DNA from 3 places in the Streptomyces polygonati genome. Region 1 is predicted to be linked to each of the others. Evidence: riboswitches for the same ligand, from Rfam matches in the RefSeq annotation. Region 1 holds a riboswitch; each other region holds the start of a gene.
The links. A riboswitch is a leader RNA that binds a small molecule or an ion and turns the genes downstream of it on or off. The one in region 1 is predicted to bind S-adenosylmethionine.
Positions count from the first base shown of each region.

Region 2: linked by a shared signal. The riboswitch ahead of thrC (threonine synthase) and the one ahead of ACFO3J_RS02280 (aminotransferase class V-fold PLP-dependent enzyme) in region 1 are both predicted to bind S-adenosylmethionine.
Region 3: linked by a shared signal. The riboswitch ahead of ACFO3J_RS25330 (putative leader peptide) and the one ahead of ACFO3J_RS02280 (aminotransferase class V-fold PLP-dependent enzyme) in region 1 are both predicted to bind S-adenosylmethionine.

Region 1 is NZ_JBHSBB010000003.1:61,902-69,323, reverse strand. Features, by position in the region: gene ACFO3J_RS02295 (NYN domain-containing protein) at 1-1,133, opposite strand, end outside; gene ACFO3J_RS02290 (rhomboid family intramembrane serine protease) at 1,387-2,166, shown strand; gene ACFO3J_RS02285 (Lrp/AsnC family transcriptional regulator) at 2,163-2,444, shown strand; gene ACFO3J_RS02280 (aminotransferase class V-fold PLP-dependent enzyme) at 2,534-3,913, opposite strand; SAM riboswitch class IV at 3,927-4,044, opposite strand; gene trpD (anthranilate phosphoribosyltransferase) at 4,150-5,214, opposite strand; gene qcrB (cytochrome bc1 complex cytochrome b subunit) at 5,481-7,112, opposite strand; gene qcrA (cytochrome bc1 complex Rieske iron-sulfur subunit) at 7,112-7,422, opposite strand, start outside.
Region 2 is NZ_JBHSBB010000013.1:203,531-210,952, forward strand. Features, by position in the region: gene otsB (trehalose-phosphatase) at 111-959, shown strand; gene ACFO3J_RS19120 (alpha,alpha-trehalose-phosphate synthase (UDP-forming)) at 977-2,401, opposite strand; gene ACFO3J_RS19125 (glucosyl-3-phosphoglycerate synthase) at 2,810-3,778, opposite strand; SAM riboswitch class I at 3,988-4,117, shown strand; gene thrC (threonine synthase) at 4,135-5,430, shown strand; gene ACFO3J_RS19135 (MoaD/ThiS family protein) at 5,427-5,702, shown strand; gene ACFO3J_RS19140 (cold-shock protein) at 6,189-6,392, shown strand; gene groL (chaperonin GroEL) at 7,059-7,422, shown strand, end outside.
Region 3 is NZ_JBHSBB010000018.1:6,266-13,687, reverse strand. Features, by position in the region: gene ACFO3J_RS25345 (SAM-dependent methyltransferase) at 1-742, shown strand, start outside; gene ACFO3J_RS25340 (hypothetical protein) at 745-1,293, opposite strand; gene ACFO3J_RS25335 (SAM-dependent methyltransferase) at 1,327-2,124, opposite strand; SAM riboswitch class IV at 2,370-2,480, shown strand; gene ACFO3J_RS25330 (putative leader peptide) at 2,514-2,648, shown strand; gene ACFO3J_RS25325 (amino acid ABC transporter permease) at 2,782-3,801, shown strand; gene ACFO3J_RS25320 (amino acid ABC transporter ATP-binding protein) at 3,798-4,574, shown strand; gene ACFO3J_RS25315 (transporter substrate-binding domain-containing protein) at 4,722-5,765, shown strand; gene ACFO3J_RS25310 (DUF427 domain-containing protein) at 5,856-6,662, opposite strand; gene ACFO3J_RS25305 (hypothetical protein) at 6,778-7,020, opposite strand; gene ACFO3J_RS25300 (DUF6204 family protein) at 7,167-7,422, opposite strand, start outside.

The DNA.
Region 1 (7,422 bases):
CAGGTGACCTCGGCGCCGCTCTGCGCGGCCAGCGCCGCCAGACCGCCGAGCAGCCGCAGCCGCTGCTTCTCCAACGGCAGTGACGGATAACCCGTCTTGGTGACGTTGTAGCCGTCCACCACCAGATGCGCCTGCGGCAGCGCGAGGAGTTGGTCGAGCAGTTGCGGATCGGTCGCGGACAGCGCGCGGGTGGCGATGTCGCGGGCGCTGAACTGCCCCGGCGCCACCGCGTCCACGGTGTCGGCGGGCCGGACGCCGATGGTGTCCCGCGGCGGCAGGGCGAGTTCGCGCCGCAGACCGGCCGCGGCGTCCAGCACGGTGTCCAGCAGCAGCCGCAGCCGTACGTCCTCCACGCTGCGGCCCTCGCGGACCGCGCGGCGCCCCGCCTCGACCACCGCCTCGGCCTCGGTGATCCGGGCGCGCAGGCGTCTGGCCTCGCCGTCGGCGGCGGCCCGCTCCCGGTCGGCGGCGGCGCGCGAGTCGTCCAGCTCGGCCTGGAGCCGGCGCTGGGCGGCCTCGGCGCGCTTGACGTCGCTGTGCGCGGCGCGCAGCTTGCGGTGCAGCGCGTCGCTCTCCTTGCGGACCGTGTCGAGTTCCGCGCGGGCCCTGGCCGCTTCGGTACGGGCCTGGTCCTGGAGCGCCTCGACCTCCTCGCGCAGCCGGGCCAGCTCACGCAGCGTCTCCTCGTCGGCGCGCTCGGCGTCGGCCCGCTGGGCCTCCTCGCCGGCGGTGGCGACCAGCTTGGCCCACCCGGGGGGCCGCAGCAGATAGGCGGCGGCGGCCACGTCCAGCGGGTCGGCGGCGGGCGGCGGGGTGGAGCCGTCCAGCGCCTCGGTCAGCTCGGGCTGGGACTCGCGCAGCTTGCCGGCCACCTTGCGCCGGAAACCGGCGTCCGACTCCAGCGCGGCGGCCAGCGCGGTGGCCGCGTACCGCACCCGCCGCGAGGGGGTGAAACGGGCATAAGGCCGCAGCGACACCGGCAGATCCGCGAAGGTGAAGCCGCCGAAGGCGTCCGCGGCGATGGCGACGACCCGGTGCCGTACGCCTTCGGGCAGCGGTCGGTCCAGCGCGGGCTCGCCCGCGCCACCGTCGCTCGCCTCGGCGTCGGGAACGCCACCGCTACCGTCCACCAGTCACTCCCGTCCGGTTCCTCGGCGTCCTCCCGGCCCCCTTCGATCCCTCCGGCCGCCGTCTGCTGTTTCCATTGTCCCCGTTGCGGGGGTCAATCCGCTCAGTACCTCGTGAATGGCTCGGCGGGCGGTTCGCCGTGGGTCCTTCCGGTACGGACCACGGGTGTGTGTCCCGGTCACCCTACGGCCTCGGCGGTCCGCCGCGCTGCGGCGAGGCGACCTCGGCCCGATACGACCGTTCCGTCATCATCGGTCCATGGTCATCCCGGTGTACGACAAGAACCCGGTCCGCCGCACACCGGTGGTGACGTACACGCTGATCGGCCTGTGCACCGCGGTGTTCCTGCTCGGCCCGCTGTCCGGGTTCACCTCGCTGTACGGCGGCGCCGGGCGGCTGCCGTGCGCGCAGGCGGTGTATTTCGACCACTGGGGGGTCATCCCCACCGAGCTGTTCCACGGCAAGCTGCCGCCCGGCCGGCTGGTACTGCCCGCCGGCTGCCCCGCCGCGCACGGCTACCGGAAATCGCCGCCGCTCTCGGTCCTCACGGCGCTGTTCCTGCACGGCGGCTGGGTGCACCTGATCGGCAACATGCTGTTCCTGTGGGTCTTCGGCGACAACGTGGAGAACCGCATGGGCCGGATCCGCTTCGCCCTCTTCTACGTGGCCGCCGGCTACCTCGCCACCTACGGCTTCGCCCTCGGCCACTCCGGCAGCACGCAGAGCCTGGTCGGGGCCTCGGGGGCGATCTCGGGGGCGCTGGGCGCGTACCTCTACCTCTATCCCCGCTCGCGGGTGACGAGCCTGTTCCCCTTCCTCTTCTTCATCCCGCTGCGCTTCCCGGCCTGGATGGTGCTCGGCTTCTGGTTCGTCCTGCAGTGGCTGGCGGCCCAGACCGCCCGGGGCGGCCCGGGCGTCGCCTATCTGGCCCATGTGGTGGGCTTCGCCTTCGGGTTCCTGTGCGCGTGGGTGTGCTATCGGCCACGGCGTAAGGTGAGCCTCGTCATCAGGCCGACCCAAGGAGACATCCCGTCGTGATCACCGCGATCGTGCTCATCAAGACGTCTGTCGACCGGATCCCGGAGATCGCGGAGTCCATCGCCGCGCTCGACAACGTCAGCGAGGTCTACTCGGTGACCGGCAACTACGATCTCGTCGCGCTGGTCCGGGTGGGCCGGCACGACGATCTGGCGGACATCATCCCGGGGCGCATCAGCAAGATCCCGGGGGTGCAGGTCACCGATACGCACGTCGCTTTCCGGACGTATTCGCAGCACGACCTGGAGGCGGCGTTCGCCATCGGGCTGGACGCGTAACGCCGGACGGGCCGAAGCCCGGTCGACCTCGACTTGTCGAGCCCGTCCGGCGATTGAGGACGGGACGTCAGCGCGCCCCCGGACACCTGTCAGTCGCGGGCCGGGACGCAGCGGCCGTTCTCAGTGCGGTAGTTCCAGCGGGCGCCGTCCTGGACGAGCGTGGTGACGGCCGCGAGGAAGCGGGCGATGTGCTCGTCGGGGGTGCCGGCGCCGAAGCTGACCCGGATCGCGTTGAGGGACCGCTCGCCCGGGGCCGCGTCGGGGGCGCCGCATTCGCCGGGCTCGTCGGGCTCGCTGTCCAGCAGCGTACGGACCAGCGGGTGGGCGCAGAAGAGGCCGTCGCGGACGCCGATGCCGTACTCGGCGGAGAGCGCCGCCGCGAAGTGGGAGCTGTTCCAGCCCTGGACGACGAAGGACAGGACGCCGACCCGGGCCGAGTCGGCGCCGAAGAGGGACAGCACCCGGACCTCGGGCAGCGCCGCCAGCCCCTCGCGCAGCTCGGCCAGCAACTGCCGCTCGCGGGCGACGAGTCGGTCGAAGCCGGCCTCGGACAGGGCGCGGCAGGCCGAGGCGATGGCGTAGGCGCCGATGACGTTGGGCGATCCCGCCTCGTGCCGGGCGGCGACCGCTTCGTGCCACACCACGTCGAGGCCGCCGTCGGCCGTGCGGGTCACCTTGCGGGTGGCGCCGCCGCCGGCCAGATACGGTTCGGCCTCGCGCAGCCAGTCCGGGCGGCCGGCCAGCACTCCGGCGCCGAAGGGCGCGTAGAGCTTGTGGCCGGAGAAGGCCACCCAGTCGACGTCGAGCGCGGCGATGTCCACCGCGTGGTGCGGGACGAGTTGGGCCGCGTCCAGCACGATCCGGGCGCCGTGCCGGTGGGCGGCGGCGGCCAGCTTGCGCACCGGCCAGATCTCCCCGGTGACATTGGACGCCCCGGTGACGCACACCAGCTTCGGGCCCTTGGGCGCGCCGTGCAGGGCCACGTCGAGCTGGGCGACGGCCTGCTCGGGGGTGCGGGGGGCGGGCAGCCAGGTGACCCGGGCGTCCTCACCGCGGGCCCAGGGCAGCAGGGAGGCGTGGTGCTCGGTCTCGAAGACGAAGATCTGGGTGCCGGCCGGCAGCGCGGCGGCCAGCAGATTGAGCGAATCGGTGGTGGAGCGGGTGAAGATGACTTCGTCGTCGGGTCGACAGCCGAGGAATTCGGCGACGGTCGCCCGGCTCTGCTCGAACAGGTCGGTGGACAGCTGCGACAGATAGCCGGCGCCGCGGTGCACGCTGCCGTAGTACGGGGCGTAGGCGGCCACGTCGTCCCACACCCGCTGGAGGGCGGGCGCGCTGGCGGCGTAGTCCAGGGCCGCGTATGTCACCTCGCCGCCGGTGACCAGCGGGACGCTCACGTCCCGTCCCAGTACCGGCAGCGGCGTACGGACCTCGCGGTCGGCGGCGGTGGCAGGGCTGAACACGGTCATGACAGAGCTCCCCAAGTCCGGCTTGCTGCGAGCCTTGCTTGCTCACAGCCTGGTCCTCACCCGGGGCACCCCACCTCGGACGGAGGGTTGCCGGACAGCGAGCCGGGGCCTTAACGCTGTCACTCGTGACCTGAAAGGGATTCTGCCATATGCCGCTGAACGCGCAAGGCGCCGTCCAGCAATCGGACGGCGCCTGCCTTTCGGCCTGGTGACGGGGAGCGCGGGGGTGGCGGCGGTCAGGCGTGGCTGGCCCTGGCCCAGCGGTCCAGGACGGCGGCGGCGGCGCCCGAGTCGATGGACCGCGCGGCCTCCAGCAGACCGGCGGAGATCCGCTCTTCGAGCGTCCCCTCGCCGGGGGACAGCGCCACCAGCGCGGCGGCCGAGTTGAGCAGCACCGCGTCCCGTACCGGACCCTGCTCACCGGCCAGCAGCCGCCGGGCCACATCGGCGTTGTGGGCGGCGTCACCGCCGCGCAGCGCCGCCACCGGCACCAGGTCGAGGCCCACATCGCGCGGGTCGAAGGACGTCGGCTCGACCTTGCCGTCGCGCACCACCCATACGTGGGAGGTGGCGGTGGTGGTCAGCTCGTCCAGGCCGTCGTCGCCGCGGAACACCAGCGCGGAGGAGCCGCGTTCGGCGAGCACGCCGGCCATGATCGGTGCCATCCGCAGGTCGGCCACTCCGGTGGCCTGGGCGCGGACCCGGGCCGGGTTGGTCAGCGGGCCGAGGAAGTTGAAGGTGGTGGCCACTCCCAACTCGGCGCGGGCGGTGGCCACATGGCGCAGCGCCGGGTGGAACTTCACCGCGAAGCAGAAGGTGATGCCGGCCTCGGCGGCCACTTCCACGACGCGCTGCGGGGTCAGTTCCAGATTGACGCCGAGCTTCTCCAGTACGTCGGAGGCGCCGCTGGCCGAGGAGGCGGCCCGGTTGCCGTGCTTGACGACCTTGGCACCGGTTCCGGCCACCACTATCGCGGCCATGGTGGAGATGTTGACGGTCCTGGCGAGGTCGCCGCCGGTGCCGACGATGTCGACGGTGCGGCCGGGCACCTCGATGAGGTTGGCGTGCTCGTACATCGTCCGGACCATGCCGGCGACCTCTTCGACGGTCTCGCCCTTGGCCCGCAGCGCGATCGCGAACCCGGCGATCTGCACGTCGGAGGCTTCGCCGCGCATGATCCGGTCCATCGCCCAGGCGGTGTCGTCCCCGCTCAGGTCGCGGCCGGCCAGCAGCGAGGTCAGTACGTCGGGCCAGGACCGCGGACTCATGCTGGTGCCTCCGGCGGGGTTCACGTCGCTCATGGTCACGCTCCTGGAAAGGGGTCGCCCTCTGGCAGGATCCAGCCTATCGGCGTCCCGCCTGCGCTCGCGGCCCCTGTCGCGCGGTTCCCCGCGCCCCTGTTGGATGCCGCCGACGGCACGATCGAGCCCCAAAGGGGCGCGGGGAACCGCGCGCGCAACCACGACGGCCGCGGCGGACGGAGAAACGCCCCGGGCCGGGACCGGCACCCCGTGGAGGGGGTGCCGGTCCCGGCCCGGGAGGGTGGGTGGCGCCGAGCGCGAGCGGCTCAGTGACCGCCGTGCCCCGAAGTGATCTCCTCGTACTCCTCCGCCGTCGGCTTCGGAATCTGGCTGTGCTCCCCGTAGAAGTCCTGGGACAGCCGTGCCTGGACCTTCGCGATCGGGCTGAGCTTGCGCTCCACACCGTTCTCGTCGACCTCGGGTCCGGGGTCGATCGGCCGGGGCTGGTCGTGCGCGGTGAGCACGTGCAGCTGCTGCTGGGACAGCGGCTCGTGCACCTCGATGAACTCACCGTGCGGCAGCCGCTTGATGATGCCGGTCTCGCGACCGTGCAGCACCTTGTCGCGGTCGCGCCGCTGGAGCCCCATGCAGATCCGCTTGGTCACCCAGAAGGCGAAGACCGGCAGCACGAAGATGCCGATACGGACGAACCAGGTGATCGAGTTGATCGACAGATGGAAGTGCGTGGCGACGATGTCGTTGCCGCCGCCGATCAGCAGGACGAAGTACACCGTCAGCCAGGCCACACCGAAGCCGGTGCGCACCGGACGGTTGCGCGGCCGGTCCAGCAGGTGGTGCTCCCGCTTGTCGCCGGTCACCCAGGACTCGATGAACGGGTAGACCGCGATGGCCACCAGCACCAGCGGGAAGATCATCAGCGGGATGAACACACCGAGGACCAGGGTGTGGCCGAAGCCTCTGATCTCCCAGCCGGGCATCACCCGGATCAGGCCTTCGGAGAAGCCCATGTACCAGTCGGGCTGCGCGCCGGTGGACACCTGGTCCGGCCGGTAGGGGCCCACCGCCCAGATCGGGTTGATGGTGGCGATGGCCGCGACGGCGGCGATGACGCCGAAGACCAGGAAGAAGAAGCCGCCCGCCTTGGCGGTGTAGATCGGCATGAGCGGCGCGCCGACGACGTTCTTCTCGGTCTTGCCCGCACCCGGGAACTGGGTGTGCTTGTGGAAGAACACCAGGATCAGGTGCGCGACCAGCAGGCCGGCCATCAGACCGGGCAGCAGCAGGATGTGGATCGAGTAGAACCGCGACACGAAGTCGTGGCCGGGGAACTCGCCGCCGAACAGGAACATCGACAGATACGTGCCGACGATGGGCGTGGACAGGACCGCGCCCTCCATGAAGCGGACACCGGTGCCGGACAGCAGGTCGTCGGGGAGCGAGTAGCCGGTGAAGCCGGTGAACATGCCCAGGAAGAGCAGCATCCAGCCGAACAGCCAGTTGATCTCGCGCGGCCTGCGGAACGCGCCGGTGAAGAACACCCGCATCATGTGCACGATCATGGCGGCGATGAAGATCAGCGCGGCCCAGTGGTGGATCTGCCTTATCAGCAGACCGCCCCGGACGTCGAAGCTGATGTGCAGCGTCGAGGAGTACGCGTCGGACATCCGGATGCCCTGCAGCGGTGCGTACGACCCGTGGTAGACGACTTCGCTCATGCTCGGGTGGAAGAACAGCGTCAGATAGACACCCGTGAGGATGAGGATCGTGAAGCTGTAGAGGCAGACCTCGCCCAGCATGAAGGACCAGTGGTCCGGGAAGACCTTGCGGATGTTGGACTTGGCCAGCTTGTACAGGCCGAGCCGGCCGTCGGTCCATTCCGCGACGCGCTCACCGGGGTTGGTGGGCCGGGGCCGGGTGGAGGTGTCAGTGGTACTCATCAGCGCTCCCAGAAAGCGGGGCCGACGGGCTCCTCGAAGTCGCCAAGCGCGATGAGGTTCCCCTCACCGTTGACGCTGATCCGAAGCTGCGGCAGCGGGTGTCCCGCGGGGCCGAAGAGCACCCGGGCACCGTCGGACAGGTCGAAGGTCGACTGGTGGCACGGGCACAGCACGTGGTGTGTCTGCTGCTCGTACAGGCTGATCGGGCAGCCGACGTGGGTGCAGATCTTGGAGAACGCGACGATGCCCTCGTGGCCCCAGCTCGCTTCCCGCTTGTCCTTGATGTCCTGCGGCTTGAGCCGGACGATCA
Region 2 (7,422 bases), on a different contig from region 1:
GCCCTTCCCGGTGCCCTGTCCCGGCGCCGGCCCGCGCTTTCTCCGGGTTGGCGCGGGCATATGACCGTACGCCGGGCGTGCGCCCGCCCCGCGCGGGTAGGGTCGGATCCATGGCCTCCGCCGACATCCCCACGCCCCGTACGCCCGAGGGGAAGGAAGGGCTCGCCGCGCTGCTCGCGCGACCCGAACGAGCCGTGATCGCCCTCGACTTCGACGGCACCCTCGCGCCCATCGTGCCCGACCCCGAGCAGGCCAGGGCCCACCCGGGCGTGGTCCCCGCGCTGGTCCGGCTGGCCCCGCGGGTGGCCGCGATCGCCGTCGTCACCGGCCGCCCGGCGGGTGTCGCGGTTCGCTACGGCGGTTTCGCCGGCGTCCCCGGCCTGGACCACCTGGTGGTCCTCGGCCACTACGGCGCCGAGCGCTGGGACGCCCACACCGGCGATGTCCGAGCCCCCGGCGCCCACCCGGCGGTCACCGCCGTCCGGGCCGAACTCCCGGGCTTCCTGGACCGCAACGGCGCCTGGCGCGGCACCTGGATCGAGGACAAGGGCGGCCGGGCGGTCGCCGTCCACACCCGCCGCACCGAAGACCCCGACGCCGCCTTCGAGGCGCTGCGGGCGCCGCTGGCCGAACTCGCCGCGTCCCACGGCCTCATGGTCGAACCCGGCCGCTACGTCCTGGAGCTGCGCCCGCCCGGCATGGACAAGGGCGTCGCGCTCGCGGCCTACCTGGGCGAGACCGACGCGGCCAGCGTCCTCTACGCCGGCGACGACCTCGGCGACCTGGCCGCCTTCGCCGCCGTCACCAGCCTGCGCGGCCACGGTCTGCCCGGCCTGCTGGTCGCCAGCGTGGCCACCTCGGAGTCCCCCCAGGAGCTGATCGACCGCTCCGACCTCACCGTCCCCGGCCCCGAGGGCCTGGTCGCCCTGCTGGACGCGCTGGCGGACGCGCTGGAATAGCCCGCCGGCTGTTCCGGCTAGTCGCCGAGCGCGTGCAGCTGGTCCAGGAACCAGCGGGACGGCGGCAGGGCGGTGGCCGCGTCGGCGAGGCGCTTGGTGCGGTCTGCGCGGTCCGCGTCGGGCAGCGTCAGACCGGTGTGCAGCGCGGCGGCGGTGGCCCGGATGTCGTACGGATTGACGGTGATCGCGTGCCGGCCCATCTCCTCGTAGGCGCCGGCCTCGCGGGACAGCACCAGGGCCACCCCGTTGTCCGAGACCACCGGGACTTCCTTGGCCACCAGATTCATCCCGTCCCTGATCGGGTTGACCAGGGCCACGTCGGCGAGGCGGTAGGCGGCCAGCGAGCGGGCGAAGTCGTCGTCGACCCGCAGCAGCACCGGGGTCCAGTCGAGCGTGCCGTAGTCGGTGTTGATGGCCTCGGCGACGCGGGAGACCTCGGCGGTGTACTCGCGGTACAGCGCGAGATCCTGCCGGGACGGGTAGGCGAAGGCGATGTGGACGACGCGGCCGCGCCAATCGGGGTGGTCGTCCAGCAACTGGCGGTAGGCGAGCAGACCCCGGACGATGTTCTTGGACAGCTCGGTACGGTCCACCCGCACGATCAGCTTGCGGCCCGGCCCGGTCTCGGCGCGCAGCGTCTCCATCCAGTCGGCCACGTCCGGCCGGTGGGCCCGCTCCCGCAGGAAGTCGCCGTCCGCGCCGAGTCCGTGCACCCCCAGCCGGGTGGTGCGGCCCCGCCAGGAAACCTCCAGCCCATCCGCCGAAAGAGTGGCTCCCAGCACCGAGACGCAGCACGCGGCGAAGGCGTCCGCCCACCGGCGGGTCAGGAAGGCGGCCCGGTCGGCGCCCAGGATGCCGGCCAGCAGCTCTTCCGCCACGTCGTCCGGCAGCAGCCGGAAGTAGTCCGGCGGCGCCCACGGGGTGTGGCTGAAGTGCCCGATCCGCAGGTCCGGGCGGCGCTCACGGAGCATCGCCGGGACCAGCGACAGGTGGTAGTCCTGTACCAGCACGGCGGCGCCCTCGGCCGCCTCCTGCGCCAGCGCGTCCGCGAAGGCCGCGTTGTAGGCCTCGAAGGAGGCCCACTGGCCGCGGAAGTCCTCATCGAAGACCGGCTCCACCGGGGTCTGGTAGAGCATGTGGTGGACGAACCACAGCACCGAGTTCGCGATCCCGTTGTACGCCGCCTCGAATGTCAGCGGGTCGACCGCGATCATCCGCGAGCCGTCCTCGCCGACCCCCTCCCGTACGGCCTCCCGGTCGCCGTCGGACAGCGCCGCGCACACCCACACTGCGTCGGCGTCCGGCCCGATGGCACTCAGCCCCGACACCAGGCCCCCGCCACCGCGCCGGCTGCTCAGCGTGCCGTCCTCACGGAGGGTGTACGAGACCGGGCCGCGGTTGGAGGCGACCAGAATCCGGGCAGCGTGCTGCGTTCCGACCATGCGGCGAGCCTAGCCAGGCACGCCGTGCCTCAAACCAACCCCCCTGGCATGTCCGCGCCTTTCTTCCCCCGGGGCTGCGCTTCCGTCCTGCCTGGTCGCCCCCTACCCGGCCCCCGGGCCAGCCCCTGGCACCGGGGGCCGGCCCGGAGCCCCGGCCGCGGGTCCGCGGTGGCCTCGTCGCCCTCGGGGGCAGGGGGGAGGGACAACGCGCCCCGTCAGGGGCGCGGGGAACTGCGCGAGCGGCCACGACGTGCCGGCACGGGCACAACGACGGTCAGTGCCCCGGCGCGGGGGCGCGGGCTGCTCCCGGGCGGGGGAACGGCCCCGTCAGGGGCGCGGGGAACTGCGCGAGCGGCCACGAGGGGCCCGCACCCGTAGAACGGCCGGAAGGGCCGGCGCCGGGCCCGGTCAAGCCGCACGCCGTGCCACGTACTCGCCGATCTCCAGCATCGGCGGCCGCTCCTGCGTATCCACCGAATGGGTGCGCGGCACGAACCCCTCCTCGCTCACCCGGTCGAACTGCGTCAGCCGGGGGCGGACCAGGTGGCCGCGGGAGAGGCGGTGCTGGGCGGTGTGGTAGATCGTCGCGGCCATCCGGCCCAGCGCCTGGCCGTCCTGGTGGCGGTGGTGCCGCTCTCCCACGTCGACCTGGGCCATCGCGTCCAGGCCGACCAGATCCAGCGCGTCCACCAGCATGCCCAGCTCCACGCCGTAGCCGACCGGGAAGGGCAGCTGCTCCAGCAGCGAGCGGCGGGCCGCGTACTCCCCGCCCAGCGGCTGGACGAAGCCGGCCAGCCGCGGCCAGTGCAGATTCAGCAGCGGGCGCGCGACCAGCTCGGTGACCCGGCCGCCCCCGGCCGCCACCACCTCGCCGCCGGTCTCCAGCGGCCGGTCGTACATCGCCTTGACCAGGCCGATCGCGGGATCGGTGAGCAGCGGCCCGACGATGCCCGACACGAACCGGGTGTCGAACTCCCGCAGGTCCGCGTCGATGAAGCAGACGATCTCACCGCTGGTGACCAGCAGTGACCGCCACAGCACCTCACCCTTGCCGGCCACGGCCGGCAGCCGCGGCAGGATCGCGTCCCGCCGCACCACCCGCGCGCCGGCCTGCGCGGCCACCTGGGCCGTACGGTCGTCGGAGGCGGAGTCGACCACCACCAGCTCGTCCACCAGCGGGACCTCCGGCGTCATCAGGTCGCGCCGGATCGCGGCGACGATCGCGCCGACCGTCGCCTCCTCGTTCAGCGCGGGCAGCACCACGCTGATCGTGCCCCACTGACCCGCCGCGCGTTTGGCGGCCAGCAGCAGATCAAGAGGCCGGTCGTCCGCCGACCACGACCGGTGCGCCAGCCAGCGCTCCACTTCATCGAGCACGTGCGCTTCTCCCTGCCGGAGTGAAACCCGGTTGTGATGCCCGGTTGCGGTGCCCGGTGCGACTCCGTCCGACCCATCTCGCGGTACGGACGCGACGCTCGGACACGACACTTCTCAGTTACAGTCTTGAGCAACACGTACGGTCCTCGCATCCCGGGGCCGCCGTACAAGAACGACAAATGCCCGGATCACCGCGTCCGGTGCCATACCGCTCATCCAGAGGGGCAGAGGGAACGGCCCGTTGAAGCCCCGGCAACCCTCCCGCCGACCGCGAGGTCACACGGTGGGGAAGGTGCCAATTCCGTCTCGTGGCGACGTACGCCACGGGGAAGATGAGGAGAAAGGGCCTCGCCGACATGGCTGTGCAAACCGTCGCCAGCACCTACGACACCCCCTCCACCCCGCGCCCCTTCGGGCCGGCCGCGGCGCTGTCCTGCCGGGAATGCGGCACCCGCTTCCCGCTCAGCCCGATCTTCGCCTGCCAGGAATGTTTCGGCCCGCTCGAAGTGGCCTACGACCTGCCGCTGGGCGACCCCGAGGGCCTGCGCCGCCGGATCGAGGCCGGCCCTACCAGCATCTGGCGGTACGCGCCACTGCTCCCGGTGCCCGCCGACCTCGCCGACCGGCCCAATCTCAACCCGGGCTGGACCAAACTCGTCAAGGCCGACAATCTCGCCCGCGAACTGGGCATCACCGGCGGCCTGTACGTCAAGGACGACTCCGGCAACCCGACGCACTCCTTCAAGGACCGGGTCGTCGCGATCGCCCTGGAGGCCGCCCGCACCTTCGGCCTGACCACGCTGTCCTGCTCCTCCACCGGCAATCTGGCCGGCGCGGTGGGCGCCGCGGCGGCCCGCGCGGGGCTGCGCTCGTGCGTGTTCATCCCGCACGACCTGGAGGCCGGCAAGGTCGTCATGGCCGCGGTCTACGGCGGCCAACTGGTCGGCATCGAGGGCTCGTACGACGATGTGAACCGCTTCTGCTCGGAGCTGATCGGCGACCCGATCGGCGAGGGCTGGGGCTTCGTCAACGTCAACCTCCGCCCGTACTACGGCGAGGGCTCCAAGACCCTGGCCTACGAGATCGCCGAGCAGCTCGGCTGGCGGCTGCCGGACAACCTGGTCATCCCGATCGCCTCCGGCTCCCAGCTCACCAAGATCGACAAGGGCCTGCAGGAGCTGATCAAGCTCGGCCTGGTCGAGGACAAGCCCTACAAGATCTACGGCGCCCAGGCCGAGGGCTGCTCACCGGTGTCGGCGGCCTTCAAGGCCGGCCGGGACGTGGTCCGGCCGGTGAAGCCGGACACCATCGCCAAGTCGCTGGCGATCGGCAACCCGGCCGACGGGCCGTACGTCCTGGACATCACCCGGCGCACCGGCGGCGCGATCGAGGATGTCGACGACGCGCAGATCGTGGACGCGATCAAGCTGCTGGCCCGGACCGAGGGCATCTTCGGCGAGACGGCCGGCGGGGTGACCGTGGGCGTGCTGAGGAAGCTGATCGAGACCGGGCAGCTGGACCCGGCCGCCGAGACCGTCGTGCTGAACACCGGCGACGGACTGAAGACCCTGGACGCGGTGGCTCCGACCACCGGACCCACCGCCGTCATCCGCCCCACCGTTGCCGCGTTCCGAGAGGCTGGCCTCGCATGACCGCATCCGTTCGAATCCCGACCATTCTCCGTACCTACACCGGCGGCCAGGCGGAAGTGCCGGCCGAGGGCGCGACGCTGGCCGAGGTCATCACCTCGCTGGAGAGCAATCACTCCGGTATTTCGGCGCGTGTTCTCGACGACAGCGGAAAGCTCCGCCGTTTCGTGAACGTTTATGTCAACGACGACGATGTGCGTTTTTCCGAAGGGCTGGACACCGCGGTGCCGGACGGCGCCAGTGTCTCGATCATTCCCGCGGTCGCGGGCGGCTGAAACGGAACCGCCGCGTTTCTGTATGAAGCTCTGACGCGGATCTTTGGCGGACGTTGTCCGATCTTGCGCCCCGCTCACCCGCTGTGGTGGGCGGGGCGTCGCCGTGCCGGGGTGGCGCGGGGAGATAGTTGAAATGTTGTACAGTTGCCGGGGGCAAGTGAGTTGGGGCCGGCGCGGCCAGGTGCGGCGATTTATCGCCAAATTCACATGCGAATTTTCTGATTGGTCGGGTTTGTCCGGCCCGAGATGCCCCGTCTTATCGTTTTTTCCTGGGTTATTTCCGATGAGTCAGCCCCAGAATTCTCGTCCGATTGACCTGTTGCACTGGGCATCCGTGCAGATACATTCAGCCGCGGTCGACGCGTTCCGGCGCACACCTCCCAGGGCTCCCACCCGTCCACGGTAAGGGTCGCTCCGGAGGGTGAGGTCTGACCCGGGCCCGCGGAGTGCGGGGCTGCGATAGGGCCAGTAATAGGGGAGTTAGGAATGGCTCAGGGCACCGTCAAGTGGTTCAACGCGGAGAAGGGCTACGGCTTCATCGCGGTCGACGGTGGTGCGGATGTTTTCGTCCACTACAGCGCGATCCAGATGGACGGTTACCGCACCCTCGAAGAAGGCCAGCGAGTCGAGTTCGAGATCTCGCAGGGTCAGAAGGGGCCGCAGGCGGACATGGTCCGGCTGGCAGGCTGACATCCCGGCGCGTTCGACCATCGACGCGGCGTTCTCACGTTTTCTCACGCACGAAGGGCTCGCACCCGGCTAAGGGGGGTGCGGGCTCTTCGTGCGTCCCGCCCTCCGGGCCCGGCTCCCGGGCCGCTCCGCCCAGCCCCTCCCGGCGTCCCGCGACCACCGGCCGGTACTTGGCTGGCCGCGCAGTTCCCCGCGCCCCTACGGGGCCCAGGCCCAGGCCGACCGGAGCCTGGACTTACGGCTGCCGAGGGTTCGGCACCCGCCGGGCGCCGAAGGGGCGCGGGGAACTGCGCGGCCAGCGGACCACCGGCCGGTGGTCGCGGGACGGCCACGGGGGGCTGGGCGGGGCGGCCCGGTGCCGGTGCCGCTGTCCGGGCCCGCGGGGCCGGGCCGGGCCGGGCGGCTCCCGGAGCGGATCCTGGGCGCCGCGCGGGGTTCAACGCGCGGCGCCGCCCTCGGCGCTTGCACTCGCAGGGGTAGAGTGCTAATCATTGGCATTGGCACTCTCCTTGTGAGAGTGACAACTTGGACCGGGTCGGTGAGGCCCGCCCGGGCGTCGGGAAGGAACCGGCGGCCGGCTGGCCGTCCGTCGCGGGCGCCACACGGTCCGATCCACCGCCCCCCGCCTCGGTGGGGGAACCCCCAGTCCGCGGAGGACACTTCACCATGGCTAAGATCATCGCGTTCGACGAGGAGGCGCGGCGCGGACTCGAGCGCGGGATGAACCAGCTCGCCGACGCCGTCAAGGTCACCCTCGGCCCGAAGGGCCGCAACGTCGTCCTCGAGAAGAAGTGGGGCGCCCCCACGATCACCAACGATGGTGTTTCCATCGCCAAGGAGATCGAGCTCGAGGACCCGTACGAGAAGATCGGCGCCGAGCTGGTCAAGGAAGTCGCGAAGAAGACCGACGACGTCGCCGGAGACGGCACGACGACCGCGACCGTACTGGCCCAGGCCCTGGTCAAGGAAGGGCTGCGCAACGTAGCCGCCGGCGCCAACCCGATGGCCCTCAAGCGCGGCATCGAGAAGG
Region 3 (7,422 bases), on a different contig from region 1:
GGCGTCCGCGAGCTGGCCGGTCCGCCCGCAGGAGGTCCCGCAGGGGGAGGCGAACCCGCTCTGGGGGCGGCTGGCGCGCTACTTCGCGCTGCGCACCAGGGTCTTCGACGATGTGCTGCTCAGCGCGGCCCGCGCGGGCGCCCGCCAAGTGGTCCTCCTCGGGGCGGGGTTGGACTCGCGGGCCTACCGGCTCGACTGGCCGGCCGGCTGCTCCGTCTACGAGATCGACAGCGAGGAGGTGCTCACCTTCAAGCGCGGTGTGCTCGGCGGGATGGGGGCCGCTCCCCGGGCGACACGCATACCGGTCGCCGCCGATCTGCGCACCGACTGGGCCGCCGCGCTCATCGGCGCCGGGTTCGACCCGGCCACCGCGAGCACCTGGCTGGCCGAAGGACTGCTGCTCTACCTTCCCCCGGCCGCCGAGCGCCGACTCATCGCCACCGTCGACCGGTTGACGGCCGGGGGCGGCACATACAGCTGCGAAGTGAAACTCAGCAGGGACGACAATCCGCTCTACCCCTCGACCAAAGCCCAGATCGGGGTCGACCTGCTCGCGCTGTTCGACCCCGACCCGCGCCCCGACTCGGCCGGCGATCTGACGGACAGGGGCTGGTCCACCTCGGTCCGTACGCCCTTCGAGTTCAGCCGCCACCACGGCCGCGGCCCGCTCCCCGAACCGAACGACTCATTGGCGGGCAACCGATGGGTCTTCGCCGCCAAACCCCCCTCAGGCCGCCGCTGACGTCATCCCCAGGGATTCCGGACGCGCCGCACGGCAGCTCCGACCGCCGCGGCCGGAATCCCGAATCCGGCGAAGTCGACCTGCCGGTCCGGCCATCCGAGCCTCAGCTCGGCCGCCCCACCCGTAGGCAGTCCACGCACCCAGTAGACCAGCTCCCAACGGGGCCCTGACTGCATGGCGCCCAGACGCAGCGCGGATCGCTGGCGCGAGCCCGGCGAGGGCCGCTCCGGACCGCGCAGGTTCCGCGTGATCGTGCCGTCGGGATATCCGATCTCCACATGCAGGCGTCCCGGCATCGGCTCGTCGTCGCCGTGCATGATCCGGCGCAGTTCGAGCCTTGCGGATTCCGGGGTGGCACTGGCGCGGAAGCGCACGTCGATCATGACCAGCAGCCCGGTGGAGAAGACCTGGATCCACGGCACGATCACGGCGGTGGACGGACCGCGGCAGATGAACGGCGGCCCTGCCACGAAGGCGCCGATCTCGTCCTCGGGAGGCTGTGCGCCGGGCGGATCGCCGGCCGGACCGATCCTGATGATTCCCTCGTTCATCTGCCTCCCGTCCCGGAACGGCGCGCTGCGGGGTCAGCCGGTCTTGCGGGCCACGCCGCCGTAGAAGCCGATCTCGCGGGAACGGGCGGGCGGTTGGGTGTCGGGGCGCCAGAAGGGGACCTGGGCCAGGCCGGGTTCCAGCAGTTCGAAGCCGTCGAAGAACCGCTCGATCTGGGCGTGGGAGCGCAGGTTCAAGGTGGCGGTGGCGTTTTTGTAGACCGCCTGGGCCTCGGTGCGGTCGGCGAAGTCGCCGGTGGCGTGCGAGAGCACCAGGAAGCTGCCGGCCGGCAGCGCGTCGCGCAGCGTGGCGACGACCTGCTCGGGCCGCTCCGCCTCGGTCAGGAAGTGCAGGATGGCGACGAGGAGCAGGGCGACCGGCTCGCCGAAGTCGATGACCCGGCGGACCTCGGGGTGGTCCACGATGGCCCGCGGGTCGCGCAGATCGGCGAGCACGATGCTGGTGGCGCCGGACGGGCTGAGGAGCGCGTTGGCGTAGGTGTTCACGATCGGGTCGTTGTCGACGTAGGCGATGCGTACGTCCGGCGCCACTTCCTGGGCTATCTCGTGCACGTTCGGCGAGGTGGGCAGCCCGGTGCCGACGTCGAGGATCTGCCGGACGCCGCTGCCGATCACATACCGGACCGCGCGCTGCAGGAAGGCGCGGTTGGCCCGCACACCGATCCGCACCTCGGGCGCGGCGAAGGCGAGCTGGTTGCCGGCCTCGCGGTCGACCTCGTAATTGTCCTTGCCGCCCAGCAGGTAGTCGTAGATCCGCGCGGGATGCGGCCTGCTGGTATCGATCTCCTCGGCGCGGAAGCCGTTCTGCGTCACGCTGCGCTCCTCTCGACTGCCGCCGCGGCGCCCCCCACCTGCGACTGGCTGGCAACAGTTTCCCACATCAACTTCGCTGCCCGGCCACGTAGTTCCCTCCTCCTTCCGGCCGCCCTCCCCGCGTGCCACCGGTCCGCCCGCCCACCCGTCGGGGGCCGTTCACCGCTGGTGAAGCCGCCGTCACCGAACGCCCGTCGGAATGCAGGGCATTGCCCAAAGCTCACTGAGCGGTTAGCGTGAATCCTGGTTATGAGCGTCAGCCTCAAGCCCTGGCCGGCTGACCAGCGACCCCCCGACGCGGTGGGGTGCTCCAGGTGACAACCCGGCGGGACGGACACGTCCCGCAAGCGCGAGGCCCGCTGGGGCCCGGGGATGGCGAGGTGATCCGCATGCAGGTACGACGCTCCGGCAACGGCGGCACGTCAGGTCCGCGCGGGTTCGCCCAGCTCATGGTGGCCCGGCGCCACGTCGACCTGCTCCGGGTGAGCAGCGCACTGTGTCCGGGGATATCCCCGGTCTGTTGACCGTGCCCGCGCCGTAACCGGCGCCGAGTTACCGCACGTCTCCCGTCGTCCGGCCACGCCCCCACCCCGCACGTCACCACGCCGCCGTCCACGGCGCGGTGCCGCGCTCCCATGGGACGGAAAGCACACCGCCATGAGCAGCCCTGACATCTCCGCGCGCACCTCCACCGCGCCGGAACCACCGCCCCCGACGCCCGAGGGGCCCCCACCGGCTGCCCCCGGCCGCCCCAGCGACGAGCAACTGCTGGCCGCGAAGCTGGTCCGGCTGCGCCACCCCGGCCAGTGGGTCTCCGCCCTCGCCGTGCTGGTGCTCCTCGCGATGCTGGTCAACACGGTGCTGACCAACAAGCGGTTCCAGTGGGGCACCGTCGGCGACTACTTCCTGAACGGGTCGATCGTGCACGGGCTGGAGCTGACGCTCTGGCTCACCGCCGCGGTGATGGCCACCGGCTATCTGCTCGGGATCGGCGTCGCCGCGATGCGGCTGTCGCGCAACCCGGTCCTCAGTTCGCTGAGCTTCGCCTTCGTCTGGCTGCTCCGCTCCGTCCCGCCGCTGGTGCAGCTGCTCTTCTGGTACGAACTCGCCTCGCTGTACCCCCAGTTGTCGCTCGGCATCCCGTTCGGGCACGCCTTCGTCACGGTGCGGACCGCGCATCTGTTCAGCGGCATCCTCGCCGCGTACGTCGGACTCAGCCTGGATGTCGCGGCCTTCTCCTCGGAGATCGTCCGGGGCGGCATCCTGTCCGTCGACCACGGCCAGACCGAGGCCGCCCAGGCGCTCGGCCTCGGCAGCGTGCGGATCTTCCGCAAGATCGTGCTGCCGCAGGCGATGCCGGCCATCGTGCCGGCCTCGGGCAATCTGCTGATCGGGATGCTCAAGGCGACCTCGATCGTCAGCGTCATCGCGGTGCAGGACCTGCTCTACTCCTCGCAGCTGATCTACAACCAGAACTACCTGATCATCCCGCTGCTGCTGGTGGCGACACTCTGGTACATCATCCTCACCACACTGCTGTCCATCGGGCAGTTCTTCGTCGAGCGCTACTACGCCCGGGGGACCAACCGCGGCGGCGGCAAGGGCTTCTGGCAGCTCTTCCGGGGCAATGTGCCGCTGCTCGGCCGGACCGGCAAGGAACTGGCGGGGCTGTCATGACCGAGGAGACCACCGAGCCCCTGGTACGGATCAGGGGACTGCGCAAGAGCTTCGGCACGCACCTGGTGCTGGACGGTGTCGATCTCGACATCCGCCTCGGCGAGGTCACCGTCCTGCTCGGCCCCTCCGGATCGGGCAAGTCCACCCTGCTGCGCACCATCAACCACCTGGAGCGGCCGGACGCCGGCTTCGTCCAGGTGGGCGGCGGGATCATCGGTTACCGCTACCGGAACGGCCGGCTGCACGAACTGGGGAACCGCGCCATCACCCGGCAGCGCGCCCGGGTCGGCATGGTCTTCCAGCAGTTCAACCTCTTCCCGCACCTCACCGTCCTGGACAACATCGTCGAGGCGCCGATCGCGGTGCACGGCGTGCCGCGCAAACAGGCCGCCGCCAGGGCCCGCGAACTGCTGGAGCGGGTCGGCCTGGCCGGCCGGGAGGGCTCCTACCCCCGGCAGCTGTCCGGCGGCCAGCAGCAGCGCGTCGCCATCGCCCGCGCGCTGGCGATGGAACCGGAACTGCTGCTGTTCGACGAGCCCACCAGCGCACTCGACCCGGAGCTGGTCGGTGAGGTCCTCGCGGTGATGAAGGATCTCGCCGACAGCGGGATGACCATGATCGTGGTCACTCATGAGATCGGCTTCGCCCGCGAGGTCGCCGACACCATGGTCTTCCTGGACGGCGGCCGGATCATCGAGTCCGGCCCGCCCGCGGAGGTCCTCGCCAATCCGCGCCACGAGCGGGCCCGCGCCTTCCTCGCCGCGGTGCTCTGACACCTTCGCCGCCCCTTTCCCTCCCGTCCCTCCCACCCTCGCCAGCGGTTTCCGCCCCTTCGCGCTACCCCCTTGCCTGTCGGCACCCGCCGGCACCCGCCGACCCTGTGCCATCCCTGCCCTTGTCACCTCTGGAAAGGAACGACCGTGACGACCGACGGACGCCCCGCCCGCCACGTCTCCCGTACGGCCCTGTCCCGTACGGCCCTTACCGCGACCGGCGCCGCCGCCGTCCTCGCCCTGCTCTCCGCCTGCGGCTCCGGTTCCGGCACGGCCGACGCGCAACCGTCGGGCAGCGCGCCGGCCGCGTCCTCGTCGTCCTCTTCGTCCTCGTCGTCGTCCGCTGCGTCCGGGGCCGGGTCGACGGCGATCCCGACCGAGGACGTCGTCTCGGCGATCCAGGCCGACCCGGCGCTGAGAGCGGAACTGCCGAAGGAGATCCAGAGCCGCGGCAGCGTCATCCTGGGCACCAGCCGGGTCGTGGGCACCTCCGGCCTGCCGCACGGCGGCCAGGACACCAGCGGCAAGACGGTCGGCCTCGACATCGACCTGCGTGACGCGATCGGCAAGGTGCTCGGTGTCACCTGGGACGTGCGGTACGGCACCTTCCCCACCGTGATCCCCGGTGTGCAGAACGGGAAGTACGACGTCGGGCAGGACAACTTCGGCGCCACCAAGGCCCGCGAGCAGGTCATCGACTTCGCCACCTATCTCAACGACGGCCAGTCCTTCCTCGGCGCCAAGGACATCAAGACCGACGCGGTGACCGGCCTCACCGATCTGTGCGGCTACACCGTCGCCACCAGTCCGGGCTCGACCTTCCAGCAGATCCTCACCGACGGGGCGGCCAAGTGCGCCGCGGCCGGCAAGAGCCCGTACAAGGTGCAGTACTTCAACGACATCGCGCCGATCATCCTCGGCCTGAGCAACGGCAAGGTGGACATCTACTTCGGCCCGACGCTGAGCCTGAAGTACGAGGCGCTGCACGTGCCGAACACCAAGTACCTCGGCCAGATCAGCACCACGCCGGTCGGGTTCGTCACCGCGAAGAAGTCACCGATCGCCAAAGCCCTCAGCGACGCGGTGAACAAGCTGATCGCCAGCGGCGACTACGCCAAGATCTTCGCCAAGTGGGGTGTGACCGGCACCGGCGTCACCACCTCGGTGGTCAACCCGCCCACCACCTTCTGAACCGGCGGCCACCGCGACGGCGCGGGTACCGGGCTCGGGGTACCCGCGCTCAACTGCCGGTGCGAGCCGTGACTCCACTCGATCCGGGGGTCAGGCGCGCTGCTTCTTGTCCCAGTCGGCCCGGGTGAGCGGCTCGGGCCGGGGCTGGAGGACACCGTCCACGTACAGATCGACCCGCTCGTTGTAGAACGCGACCCTTCCGGCGATGGGCGCCACCGCGACGGTCGGGAAGTCGTACGCCCAGACCAGGTCGTCGTGGCTGCCCGATTCGCTGACATAGGACCAGTAACCGCTGGTCCGGCCCTTGTACGGGCACTCGGTCACGGTCTGCGGCGCGGGCCGGAGCAGCGTCCAGTCCACGTAGGTGCGCTCCAGGTAGTAGCGGGTCGGCAGGCCCGTCTCGAAGACCATGACGGCGCCCGGGGCGTCGGCCAGGACGGTGCCGTCGACCTCGACCCGCACGCTGCGGCCCGAACGGACCGCGTCGACCCGGACGTACGGGTTCCTCGGGTGGACGAAGACCTGCTCCTCTTCCTCGTACCAGGCGTCGATGGCCTCCCACTGGAAGCGGGCGGTCCCGACGATCGCGCTGGGCGCGCCCTCCGCCCAGACCCAGGCCGCCCCGCGGCGCGTCTCGCCACCCGCGCGCAGGCTGTGCCGCCGGGCGGGCCCGGGGCTCAGCCGCCCGGCCCGCTCCTCATCGATCAGGACGGCGTCGGTCAGATCCTCGACGGGGACGCAGTACTGCGGATAGGCGGGCCATTCCCAGAGGTAGAGGGCGCGCTGGGTGTCGAAGACGGTACGGCCGCCGACCTGGCCGCGAACGCGCCGCGGCACCGGCTCGACATGTCCGACCGGGACGAGGTGGGCCGGATAGTTCGCGGTCCCGTCGTTCATGGATCGATTCCTCTCGTTGCCGCGCGCCGGAGTCAGGCCACGCACCGATCGTAGCCAGCGAGCCCGCCGATCCCCGGAGGCGCGGCCCAGCCCGCCCAGGCGGGCCACCGGATCTTCAGGGTGAGCCTCGCCTCCGGCGCCGTGTTCGGGCCGGGCTACGCCATGACGCCGCCGACGTCCCCGAGCCCTGGTAGCAGGTGATGGTCCAGCCCGAGTGATCGCCCATGTGGGTGACGGCGAAGTCGCAGTCCACGGCGCCGCCCGGCTGGGGACCGGCCGAGGCGGGGGTCGCCGCGATCAGGCCGCCGGCGCCGAGGGCGAGGGCGGCGAGAGCGGAGATGACGTGTCCGGCGCGCAAGAGGTGCCTCCACGGGGTCCGGGGCCGGACCGAGCCGCCCGGCTCAGGCCGATGCCAGGGTCTGTCGTTTGGATCTCCGTGGAGGAAGCGGGAGGGTTGTCCTGATTCCCCCTGCCGGGCGGGTGGCCGGAAGCGGGCGTTGGGGGTCAGGCGTCCTTGCGGGCCGCGGCGCGGCGCTGGCGTTTGCCCAGGGGGGCCTGGGAGAGGTCCTCGGCCTGGGACCGCAGGTTCTTGTAGCCGTAGCCGCGCTCGGTCAGCCATGCCTTCGCCGCCTGCTCGGCGCGTTCGGCCGCGGCCAGGATGTCCTCCTCCGCCTCGCCCGACTCCTGGAAGCGGAAGGTGAAGGCCGACCGGGCGGCGAGGTCGTAGCTGAGGTGCCCGCCGGGGGTGAAGGCCGCGTGC